2 regions of the Streptococcus sp. 9.1 genome follow, and region 2 is predicted to be linked to the other one. Evidence: predicted binding sites of a transcription regulator. Region 2 holds the regulator's gene; the other holds the start of a gene.
The links. The regulator CtsR, encoded in region 2, represses protease genes until heat stress. The targets are predictions, from matches to a motif close to TTGGTCAAAAAAGGTCAAANA.

Region 1 (6,109 bases), on a different contig from region 2:
CTTTTCGTTGGAATGGGGACAAGTCTAGCTCAGCCTCAACTAAAGCATCATGTTCAAAGAGTTTAATGGCATAAAAACGCGCAGACCTTTGTGGCACCGAATTTCCCAAGACTTCCAAAATTTGTGAGATGGCAGCTTCTAACTTATCGTCATAAATTGGAAAGGCAATGTCAGCAACTGTAGAGGTTGTCGTATGAGCTGCCTTCTTCACTGCCTGATCGACACCAGTTTGTTTGAGAGCACTAGTAGCTACTACTGGGACGCCTAGATGATAAGATAATTTATCAATATTTATCTGTTTTCCCTGAGCCTCCAAAACATCACTCATGTTAAGTGCTAAAGTGACTGGAATACCTGTCTCAATCAACTGCGTTGTCAGATAAAGGTTACGCTCCAAATTAGTCGCATCAACCACATTTAGAATACTTTCGGCCCTTTGGCTCAACAAATAGTCACGAGCTACCTTTTCTTCAGGGCTATAGGGTGACATTGAGTAAATCCCTGGTAAATCCTGGATTTCTAAATCCTTATTCTTTTTGACCAGACCACTTTTTCGTTCTACAGTAACACCCGGCCAGTTACCAACACGCTGATTGGTCCCTGTTATCAGGTTGAATAAACTGGTTTTACCACTATTAGGATTACCTATTAATGCAATTTCTGTCATTTTTCCTCTCCCTCGTCCAGCATGACCACACTAATCATTTGCGCTTCCGACTTGCGTAGGGTTAATTCATACCCTCTCAAGCTAATTTCTAGAGGATCTCCCAAAGGAGCTACCTTACGCAATAAGACCCGAGTACGCTTTGTAATTCCCATATCCATAAGACGCCGTTTGGTCTCATTTGCTGAAAAAATATCAGTAACGATAGCCGAACGTCCAACTGGTAATTCAGAAAGAGGTATCTTTTCCTGATCTTCCTCCGCAGGTGCCAAATCAATCTTATCTAGAATCGAAGCATCAAAGGCTAAGCGACTCCCCTTTACGATAATAATAGCACTGTTCTTGGTCTTAGTTACCACCTCAATCATTTCACCGGCAGCCAGCCCTAGGTTAGATAAGTGCAAAAGACTATCCTTAGGGAGGTTAATGCCAAGAATCCGGTAAGGCGTTTTTAAGGCCGCATCATATATGAGCATATTTCTTGACCTACTTTATTATTTTTGATATGGCATCATTATAGCATATTTATCCATTTTTTCCGCAATATTATCCTAAACAAGAATGATTCTAGAAAAGCAGAACACAAAAAGAAAAGGCCAGAAAAGTTCCAGCCTTCACAAACAATGTATACATACTTAATGAATATCTTACAAAACCTTACTCAAGAAATCCTTAGTACGATCTTCCTTAGTATTGTCGAAAATCTCTTGTGGTGTACCTTCTTCGACAATAACACCGCCATCCATAAAGATAACACGATCAGCCACCTCATAAGCAAAGCCCATTTCGTGGGTAACAATTGCCATTGTCATCCCTGATTTAGCAAGGTCCTGCATAACTGCAAGAACTTCACCAACCATTTCTGGATCAAGGGCTGATGTTGGTTCGTCAAACAAGAGAACGTCTGGATCCATAGCCAAACCACGTGCGATTGCAATACGTTGTTGCTGACCACCAGATAGACTTGTTGGGTAGGCATCTGCCTTATCTTTCAAGCCAACCTTTTCTAAAAGTTCCATAGCTTTCGCGTCTGCATCAGCTTTTGAAACACCCTTGGTTTTAATCGGTGACAAGGTGATATTTTCCTTAACTGTCATGTTAGGGAAGAGGTTAAACTGTTGGAAAACCATTCCCATTTTTTCACGCATTTTGAAAATATCGTTATTCTTATCTGTAATATCCACACCTTCAAAAGAAATAACGCCTTTTGTAGGTTTCTCAAGCAAGTTCATTGAGCGTAGGAAGGTTGATTTTCCTGATCCTGAAGGACCAATGATAACCACTACTTCACCCTTTTTAATATCTAGATCAATCCCTTTGAGAACTTCATTCTTACCAAAATACTTGTGAAGATTTTTAATCTCAATAATTGTTTCTGCCATTATTTACGTCCCTCCCCAAGTCGTTGTTCCATTTGTTTCAAGAGTGCCGTCATAGCTGTTGTTACAATCAAATAATAGAAGGCTGCGAACAAGAGCGGCGTCAAAGTCAAGTAGGTCGTTGTTGCAACAGTTTGTGCACCATTCCACAATTCCATAACCCCGATAGTTTGTAAGAGCGAACTATCCTTGATAATAGTGACAAACTCGTTACCTAAGGCAGGCAAGATATTTTTAATAGCTTGAGGCAAGACCACATAACGCATGGTATTCCATGGACGGATACCAAGTGAGTAGGCTGCTTCAATCTGACCTTTAGGAATAGACTCGATACCTGCACGTACGCTCTCAGAAATATAAGCACCACTGTTCAAAGAAAGGACGATAATACCCGGAACGATACGTGACAAATCAAGGTTTAAAATCCCAAACTGCACAGTTGGAAGGTTCATGTGGATGAGGTTAAAAGCAATCATAATCTGCACAACCATAGGAGTCCCACGGAAAACCCAAACATAAAGGCTTACTAGCCATTCCAAAGGTTTGATTCCAGAACGCTTGGCCAAGGATACCAAAACCCCGAGGATGGTTCCGAAGAAGACCACGCAGACCGAAATCATAATTGTTACTAAGACACCATAGTTAAAGTAAGACCAAAACTGCGGTAGAAATGAAAAATTCATCTAGATACTCCTTACTAATATTCTTCAATATTATATCAGAAGACTGTATAAAAATAAAGTATTTTCTTATAAATGCGATATTTCAGTATAAAAACTAAGTTATAGACATCGCTATCAAATCTCTCAAGCAAGACACCTCAAGTCCTCCTAAGATGACATCTTCCCAAAAGGTTTGTCAATGATTTCAAATACTGCCTATTTTGGTAACCCATACAAGCATTACCCGATGCTTTCATCCTGATAAAAATGCCTGAAACTATCGAGTTTCAGGCATTTTGAATTTTTGGAACCTTGTAAAGTCCCCAAATGATTTATTAGTAAAGCAAATCGTAGATTTCCATTGAAATCAAGTCGATGCTATCAAATGAATAAGATTCACGTGCTTCAACGTCACGCAATGTGAAAACTGGACCATTTTCAGGATCGTTGCTAAATGATACTTCGGCAACAACCACTCCTTCACGTTCAAAATTACGTTTCAAATTACCACCATCAGCCGCCATCATTTCAAGACGGTTAATGATTCTCACCAAATGTGATTCCATGTTATTTCTCCTATTAATTGTGTATTTCTTACTTATTTTATCACACTTATGGGAAAAATGGGGGAATTTTAAATATTTTTCAAGGAATTGTACATAATGGCCTTGATAGAATGCATACGATTCTCAGCTTCTTGGAAGATGATATCACTGTATTTTTGGAAGACTTGATCTGTGATTTCTAACTCTGCCAAACCATATTTGTCATAGATTTCTTTCCCAATTTGGGTATCGAGATCATGAAAGGCTGGGAGACAATGCATAACGATAACATCTGGATTTTCTGTCTTGGCTAGTAGGTCTGCATTAATTTGATAAGGCAAGAGTAAATCAATACGAGATTTAAAATCTACCTCTTCACCCATAGATACCCAGACATCCGTATAAAGCATATCCACTCCCTCGACCTCTGAAATATCATCTGTAATGGTTAAGTCGGCACCATTATTATGTTTCTGAGCTAAGGCTACAATCTCATCTTCGGGTTGCAGCACCTCTGGGGCAATAATCTTGACATTAACGCCTAAAATAGCCGAAGTGACCAAAAGTGAGTTGGCCATATTATTTCTACCATCTCCAATATAGGCGATGGTCAAGTCTTCCAAACTACCGAAGTGTTCCTTCAAAGTCATGAAATCCGCAATCATTTGAGTTGGATGCCAGGTATCCGTCAAACCATTCCAGACCGGAACTCCTGAGTACTTGGCCAAATCTTCAACATCTTCTTGTTTAAAACCACGGTACTCGATTCCATCAAACATAGATCCCAGAACCTTGGCTGTATCAACTACAGATTCCTTCTTACCTAACTGAATGTCTCCAGCACCAAGGTAGGTCACATTCATACCTAGGTCCTGACCGGCCACTGTAAAAGCTGAGCGAGTTCTGGTAGATGTTTTTTCAAAAATCAAGGCAATATTTAAACCATCTAAATATTTATGCGGAATTTTTTCCTTTTTTAACTGTTTAAATTTTATAGATAAATCAATTAACTCCTCGAGTTCTTGCTTGGTAAAGTCGATTTCTTTCAAAAAGGATTTAGCTTGTGTCATAGGTATCTCTCTTTCGTTCTGAATAATATAAAAACATTATATAATATTTATACATTATAAACAAGTGATTTTGAATTAAAATTCAACATTAGCACTCCTGCCAAGAGAGTGCCAATTCTAGATGCTTTTTACTTGCAATCTATCTCCCGCATGCTATAATGGAGTCATAGATTTGACCTTTTTTGACCAAGAATATTTTCAAAAAAGGTCTTTCCCAATTCAGATAGAAAAGAGGTACTGATATGCTCTGTCAAAACTGTAACCTTAATGAAGCTAGTATTCATTTGTATACCAATGTAAATGGTAATCAGCAACAAGTTGACCTCTGTCAAAATTGTTATAAAATCATGAAATCTGACCCAGAGAACCCCCTTAATCAATTCAATCAAACTGGAGGTTCCAACTTCTTCGATGATTTCTTCAGCGACCTAAATAACTTCCGTTCTTCTAACGGTGATCTTCCCAATACACCTCCAACACAAGAAGGTGGTAACCGAGGAAACGGTGGCAATACACAAGGGCCAGGCCGCCCAGGAGGACCACGCCAACAAGCTCCTCAACAGCCACAAGGTCTTCTTGAAGAGTTCGGCATTAACATCACTGACATCGCTCGTCGTGGAGACATCGATCCAGTCATTGGTCGTGACGAGGAAATCATTCGTGTCATCGAAATTCTTAACCGCCGTACCAAGAACAATCCCGTCCTCATCGGTGAACCCGGTGTCGGTAAGACTGCTGTCGTTGAAGGACTAGCTCAAAAAATTGTAGACGGTAGCGTGCCACAAAAACTCCAAGGCAAACAAGTCATCCGTCTTGATGTGGTCAGTCTGGTTCAAGGGACTGGTATCCGTGGCCAATTTGAAGAACGCATGCAAAAACTCATGGAAGAAATTCGTCAACGTCAGGATGTTATCCTATTTATTGATGAAATCCATGAAATTGTGGGAGCTGGTAATGCTGGTGATGGCAATATGGATGCTGGAAACATCCTAAAACCTGCCCTTGCTCGTGGAGAACTTCAACTGGTCGGAGCAACAACACTCAACGAATACCGCATCATCGAAAAAGATGCTGCCCTAGAGCGTCGTATGCAACCAGTTAAGGTTGACGAACCAACGGTTGAGGAAACCATCACTATTTTGCGTGGGATTCAGCCTAAATATCAAGACTACCACCACGTCAAATATACGGACGAAGCGATTACTGCAGCTGCAGAATTGTCCAACCGCTACATTCAAGACCGTTTCTTGCCAGACAAGGCCATCGACCTTCTCGATGAAGCAGGTTCTAAGATGAACTTGACCCTCAACTTTGTTGATCCTAAAGATATCGACAAACGTTTGATTGAGGCTGAAAACCTCAAGGCTCAAGCTACTCGTGACGAAGACTTTGAAAAAGCTGCCTATTTCCGTGATCAAATTGCCAAATACAAGGAAATGCAAAAACAAACCATCAAAGACCAAGATATGCCTGTCATCACAGAAAAACATATCGAAGCCATTGTGGAACAAAAAACCAATATTCCTGTCGGTGATTTGAAAGAAAAAGAACAATCACAACTTCTTAGTCTTGCTGATGATCTTAAATCACATGTTATCGGACAAGATGCCGCAGTTGATAAGATTGCCAAAGCCATCCGTCGTAATCGTGTTGGATTGGGTGCACCAAATCGCCCAATTGGTAGCTTCCTCTTCGTAGGTCCTACAGGAGTCGGTAAAACTGAACTCTCTAAACAATTGGCGATTGAACTCTTTGGTTCAGCTGACAGTATGATTCGTTTCGACATGTC
Region 2 (6,109 bases):
CCATAATTTTGACAATCTCACGAAGCTGTTCTTCCTCTAAGCTATGGAAGACAACCTTCTCATCAATACGGTTGATAAACTCTGGACGGTAGGCCTTCTTAAGCTCTTCCATGATACGTGACTGCATAGCTTGATGATTATGAGAAATGTCTCGAGCACCAAAACCAACAGTCTTATCATCGCGAAGAGCAGTCGCCCCCAAGTTCGAAGTCATTATGATAATGGTATTTGAGAAGTCGACTTTACGACCTCGACTATCCGTCAAGACACCATCATCCAAAACCTGTAAGAGAATGTTGAAAATGTCTGGGTGAGCCTTTTCTACCTCGTCAAAAAGAAGAACTGAGTAAGGCTTGTTACGAACTTTTTCTGTTAACTCACCACCCTCATCATATCCAACATAACCTGGAGGAGCACCGTTAAGGCGGCTAGCCGCAAATTTTTCCATGTATTCTGACATGTCAAAGCGAAGCAAAGCTGACTCATCATCAAAGAGAACCTCCGCCAAAGCCTTGGCCAATTCTGTCTTACCAACACCAGTAGGTCCAAGGAACATGAAGGAACCAATCGGACGTTTGCCAGTACGAATACCTGACTGGTTACGACGAATAGCACGACTAATCGCTGAAACTGCTTCGTCTTGACCAATAACACGTTTGTGAAGCTCTGCTTCCAGATTCAAGTAACGCTTGCTATCTGCCTGAGTCATCTTCTCAACAGGAATACCTGATAGACGACTAAGGGTTTGCATAATCTGATCTGCATCTACCAAGGCAGGTTTTGGTAATTTTGCTTTTTGGCTAGCCTTATATTGTTTAACAGCAGCCTTCATATCACCAGATAGAAGCGCTTCGTCCAAAGGCGTTATTTCAAGTTTGGCTTCTTTTTTGATACGACCTTGAACAGTTGCACTCGCTTCATCTAAAAGGTCAATGGCAGAGTCAGGTAAGTTTTTACTCGTCAAATAACGGTGGGCTGCCTTGACTGCTGTCTCAACCGCCTCATCAGTAATCGTTACACGATGATAGTCTTCATAAGACGACCGTAGGCCTTTTAGAATATCAATCGCCTCAGCTACACTTGGCTCCTCGATTGTAATCTTAGCAAAACGGCGAGAAAGAGCTGCATCTTTCTCAATATGCTTCTGGTACTCAGCTTGAGTAGTTGCTCCAACCATATGAAGGGTTCCACGTGCTAGAGCGGGTTTCAAAATATTCGCCGCATCTAAGGTACTATCAATACCTGAACCAGAACCGATAATCGTATGCAATTCGTCAATAAAGAGAATGATTTTTCCATCAGCTTCAATCTCATCAATGATCTGATTCATACGTTCTTCGAAATCGCCACGGAAACGTGTTCCTGCAACCACACTCATCATATCAAGCTCTAAGATACGCATATCAGCCAACTCAAAAGGTACTTCGCCTGAAGCAATACGCTGTGCCAAGCCAAGCGCAAGTGCCGTCTTACCAACACCTGCTTCACCCACAAGAACTGGGTTATTCTTCGTTTTACGACTCAAAACCTGAATCATGCGTGAAATTTCTTTCTCACGTCCAATAACAGAATCAAGAGCACCTGACTCGGCTACTGCCGTTAAGTCTTTTGTGTAATCTGACAGTTCCCCAGTAGAAGATTGAGGAGGCTGCATCATATTAGCAAAATTACCTGATGCCTTTGACTTTTTAGGCTTACGAAGGTCGTGAATGGCCTTCAAATCTTGCTTACTAAGACCTGCGTAACGCTCCAAAGAACGTCGTAAATCGATAATGCGAGGCTTATCGCTGTCATCCTTATATTGAAAACCAGCAACTTCAAGGAGACGACAAACCATCAAATCCTTATGAAGGAGAAAGGCCATCAATACATGTTCAGACCCTACCTCTACAGCACCAGTTACACTAGCAATTCCCTCTGCCTCTTGCAACATAGCCCCTAAAGCATGTGACTGTGCACGTAAATCGATAATATCTGATTCAGACAAGTCTTTTGGACTTTTCTCCATCGCTAGTACAGCAGCGGTCTCAATCTCTTCCGCACGAATACGGTCCTCAAAATCAGTAAATGTTAGGTAGGCTACAGATCCTGGAACCTCAACCATAGCCAGAAGCACATGCCAAGTCTCCAAGAAAGGACTTCCAAAACGCTCTGCCTCAAGCTGAGCACGATGGAAAATGGCCTGCATTTTTCTTGAATATGTCGTCATCTAATTTCCTTTTCTATCCAATCTAAGTAATAGCGAGCGTAGAATACGCGAACGAATAGCAGCCGCATCTTCGCCTAAAACATCATCACTAGCAGTTGCTAAAATCAAATTTCCCTCACGTTCAGTGATGATTTTTTCATCAAAAAGCAACTGAATCAAGTCTGTAAATACCTGCTCGCTGAGCTGATCCGCCAAGTTCTGAAGCAAATCATTAATCATGTGGTGCTTGTCGGAGAATCTGACCTTGACGATACGAATATAACCGCCACCTCCACGTTTACTCTCAACAATATAACCACGACTTTCTGTAAAACGAGTCTTAATAACATAGTTAATCTGACTCGGTACAACTTGAAAAGTATCTGCTAAGTTCGAGCGTTGAATCTCAGCAATTCCAGACTGGCCCAGCAATTCTTTAATATATTCTTCTATACTATCTGATGTATTTCTTGCCATCTTAATTCCTCCAGTCTAATTTGACTATAACTGACTATTATTATACCAAAAATGTCAGCTCATGGGAAACTATACCCTCAAAAAGCTTTTTAAAGTTGTCATTAGAGACCATATAAGATACAATAAATAAGACTGAAATATTAGGTAACTTAAGGTGTTTGATTCAAATTTTCTATCTACTTTGATAGGCTGAGACCCACCTAATCCAACAAGTACTTTTTAGCACTTTCGCAGTAGTATTAGTCTTATCACTCTCGATAAAGCTCATGTCATTTTGAGTCTTATCTCTTATTTTATTCCCCTATGAAAGGTTACTCATGAAATACATCATTGCACTCTTAATCTCTATGATTCCCTTGGTTGAGCTCCGTGGAGCCGTTCCTGTTGCTATCGCCTCAGGTATCCCTTGGTGGCAAGCCCTTATTCTTTGTGTTATTGGGAACATGATTCCAGTTCCAATTATCTTCTTCTTCGCCCGCCGTGTTCTCGAATGGGGGGCAGACAAACCTCTAATTGGTGGCTTCTTCACCTGGTGTCTTAAAAAAGGTCACAGTGGTGGGCAAAAACTTGAAAAAGCTGCCGGAGATAAGGGGGTCTTCTGGGCCCTCCTCCTTTTTGTGGGAATTCCACTTCCAGGAACAGGAGCCTGGACTGGTACCCTAGCAGCATCTATCCTAGATTGGGACTTTAAACGTAGTGTTATTGCCGTTATGCTGGGGGTTATCCTTGCAGGTATCATCATGGGAACACTCTCTCTTCTACTTGGTGTAAATACCTTCGCTCATTAATTACTTTGTTAACGTCTGGGGCATGCTCAGACGTTTTTTAATAGCAACAAAAAAGAAGCTACGATTCATTTACGTAACTTCTTTCTTTTTATCTAGCAACTAGAATTAGTTGTTAAGTGCTGCTGCCATTGTAGCTGCAACTTCTGATTCAAAGTCGTTAGATGCTTTTTCGATACCTTCACCAACTTCAAAGCGAACGAATTCTACTACTGAAGCGTTTACTGATTCAAGGTAAGCTTCAACTGTTTTGCTGTCGTCCATGATGTAAACTTGAGCAAGAAGAGTGTAAGCTTGGTCAACTTTAGTGTTGTCAAGCAAGAAGCGGTCCATTTTACCTGGGATGATTTTATCCCAGATTTTTTCTGGTTTACCTTCAGCAGCCAACTCAGCTTTGATATCTTCTTCAGCTTGAGCAAGAACAGCATCAGTCAATTGAGCTTTAGAACCATATTTAAGGTGTGGAAGAGCTGGTTTGTTAACCATTGCACGGCTTTCGTTATCTTGATCGATAGCGTGGTTAAGTTGTGCCAATTCATCTTTAACAAATTGTTCATCCAATTCAGTGTATGAAAGAACAGTTGGTTTCATCGCTGCGATGTGCATTGAGATTTGTTTTGCAAGAGCATCATCTCCACCTTCGATAACTGAAACAACACCGATACGTCCACCGTTGTGTTGGTAAGCTCCGAAGTGTTGGGCATCAGTTTTCTCAACAACTGCAAAACGACGGAATGAAATCTTTTCACCGATAGTAGCTGTAGCAGTTACGTATGCAGCTTCAAGAGTTTCACCTGAAGGCATAGTCAATGCAAGTGCTTCTTCGTTGTTAGCTGGTTTACCTTCAGCAATTACTTTAGCTGTTTCGTTTACCAACTCAACGAATTGAGCGTTTTTCGCAACGAAGTCAGTTTCAGCGTTAACTTCAACAACTGCTGCAACGTTACCGTTAACGTAAACACCAGTCAAACCTTCAGCTGCAACACGGTCAGCTTTCTTAGCTGCTTTAGCCATACCTTTTTCGCGAAGCAATTCAATCGCTTTTTCGATATCACCTTCAACTTCAACCAATGCTTTTTTAGCGTCCATGACACCAGCACCAGATTTTTCACGCAATTCTTTAACAAGTTTAGCTGTAATTTCTGCCATTTTGTTTTTCTCCAAATTTATTTTATCAAACTAAGGGGCAGGGCTGAGCCCCGCCCCTTAGGTGTTTGTCGTATCTTACAGTGGGCATATAGCCCTAACCAATCTTAAAGATTAGTTGTTGTCACCTTCGACAACTTCAACGATTTCTTCGATTGAATCAGCTGCAGCTGCTTCTTGGAAATCTGCAGAAGCATCTTCACCTTGGTTACCTTCGATGATAGCATCAGCCATTTTTGAAGTGATCAATTTAACGGCACGGATAGCGTCATCGTTAGCTGGGATGATTACATCGATCTCATCTGGATCAGCGTTTGTATCAACCATCGCTACAACTGGGATACCAAGTTTTTTAGCTTCTTTAACAGCGATTTGTTCTTTGTGTGGGTCAACGATGTAGATTACATCTGGAATGCGAGGCATATCTTCGATACCACCCAAGAATTTTTCAAGACGTGCACGTTGTTTGTTAAGAAGTGCAACTTCTTTCTTAGGAAGAACTTCGAAAGTTCCATCAGCTTCCATTTGTTTGATTTCTTTCAAACGAGCGATACGTTTTTGGATAGTATCCCAGTTTGTAAGAGTACCACCCAACCAACGGTGGTTGATGTAGTATTGACCAGCACGAGTTGCTTCTTCAGCTACTGCTTCAGCTGCTTGTTTTTTAGTACCAACGAACAAGATTACTGCATCGTTAGCTGCTGCTTCACGAACGAATTCGTAAGCTGTATCAGCCATTTTTACAGTTTGTTGCAAGTCGATAACGTGGATTCCGTTACGTTCTGTGAAGATGTACTTAGCCATCTTAGGATTCCAGCGACGAGTTTGGTGACCGAAGTGAACACCAGCCTCAAGAAGTTGTTTCATTGAAATTACTGCCATGAGTATTTCTCCTTAAAATTTGTTTTTTCCTCTTCTAAGCTTTAGACTTGCAGTCCCACCCTGCGGCAACAAGACCACAATCGGCTTAGAATGAGTATTTGTCACTTTACGCAACTATAATAGTTTATCAAAAAAAGTGACATTTGACAAGCTCTAAAACCAGTCTGACCATTAGAAAAATCCCCCTCTCATTAAAATTGCAATCGTTTTCTTTGAGGTTGATGAGTATTTCGTTTATAATTAGGCTATTAAAAATAGAGGAGGACATTATTTTGTCATTAGTCGGAAAAGAAATTATTGAATTTTCAGCACAAGCTTATCACAACGGGGAATTCATTACTGTTACAGATGAAGATGTTAAAGGTAAATGGGCGGTCTTCTGCTTCTATCCTGCAGATTTTTCATTTGTCTGCCCAACTGAACTCGGTGACCTTCAAGAACAATATGAAGCTCTTAAATCTCTTGGTGTAGAGGTTTACTCTGTCTCTACCGATACTCACTTTGTTCACAAAGCTTGGCATGATGACTCAGATGTTGTTGGAACTATTACTTATCCTATGATTGGGGATCCTTCACACCACATCTCACAAGGTTTTGATGTTCTTGGACAAGATGGTCTCGCACAACGTGG

Region 1: a site for CtsR is predicted at 4,490-4,510, ahead of H7T93_RS01545 (ATP-dependent Clp protease ATP-binding subunit). Genes of this name have one in related genera too.

What each region holds. Positions count from the first base shown of each region.
Region 1 covers NZ_JACLQS010000001.1:324,504-330,612, forward strand. The annotation lists gene feoB (ferrous iron transport protein B) at 1-667, opposite strand, end outside; gene H7T93_RS01520 (ferrous iron transport protein A) at 664-1,140, opposite strand; gene H7T93_RS01525 (amino acid ABC transporter ATP-binding protein) at 1,312-2,046, opposite strand; gene H7T93_RS01530 (amino acid ABC transporter permease) at 2,046-2,726, opposite strand; gene H7T93_RS01535 (DUF1797 family protein) at 3,041-3,271, opposite strand; gene argF (ornithine carbamoyltransferase) at 3,340-4,320, opposite strand; gene H7T93_RS01545 (ATP-dependent Clp protease ATP-binding subunit) at 4,563-6,109, shown strand, end outside.
Region 2 covers NZ_JACLQS010000010.1:15,782-21,890, reverse strand. The annotation lists gene H7T93_RS07415 (ATP-dependent Clp protease ATP-binding subunit) at 1-2,209, opposite strand, end outside; gene H7T93_RS07410 (CtsR family transcriptional regulator) at 2,210-2,665, opposite strand; gene H7T93_RS07405 (COG2426 family protein) at 2,983-3,453, shown strand; gene tsf (translation elongation factor Ts) at 3,559-4,599, opposite strand; gene rpsB (30S ribosomal protein S2) at 4,711-5,478, opposite strand; gene ahpC (alkyl hydroperoxide reductase subunit C) at 5,751-6,109, shown strand, end outside.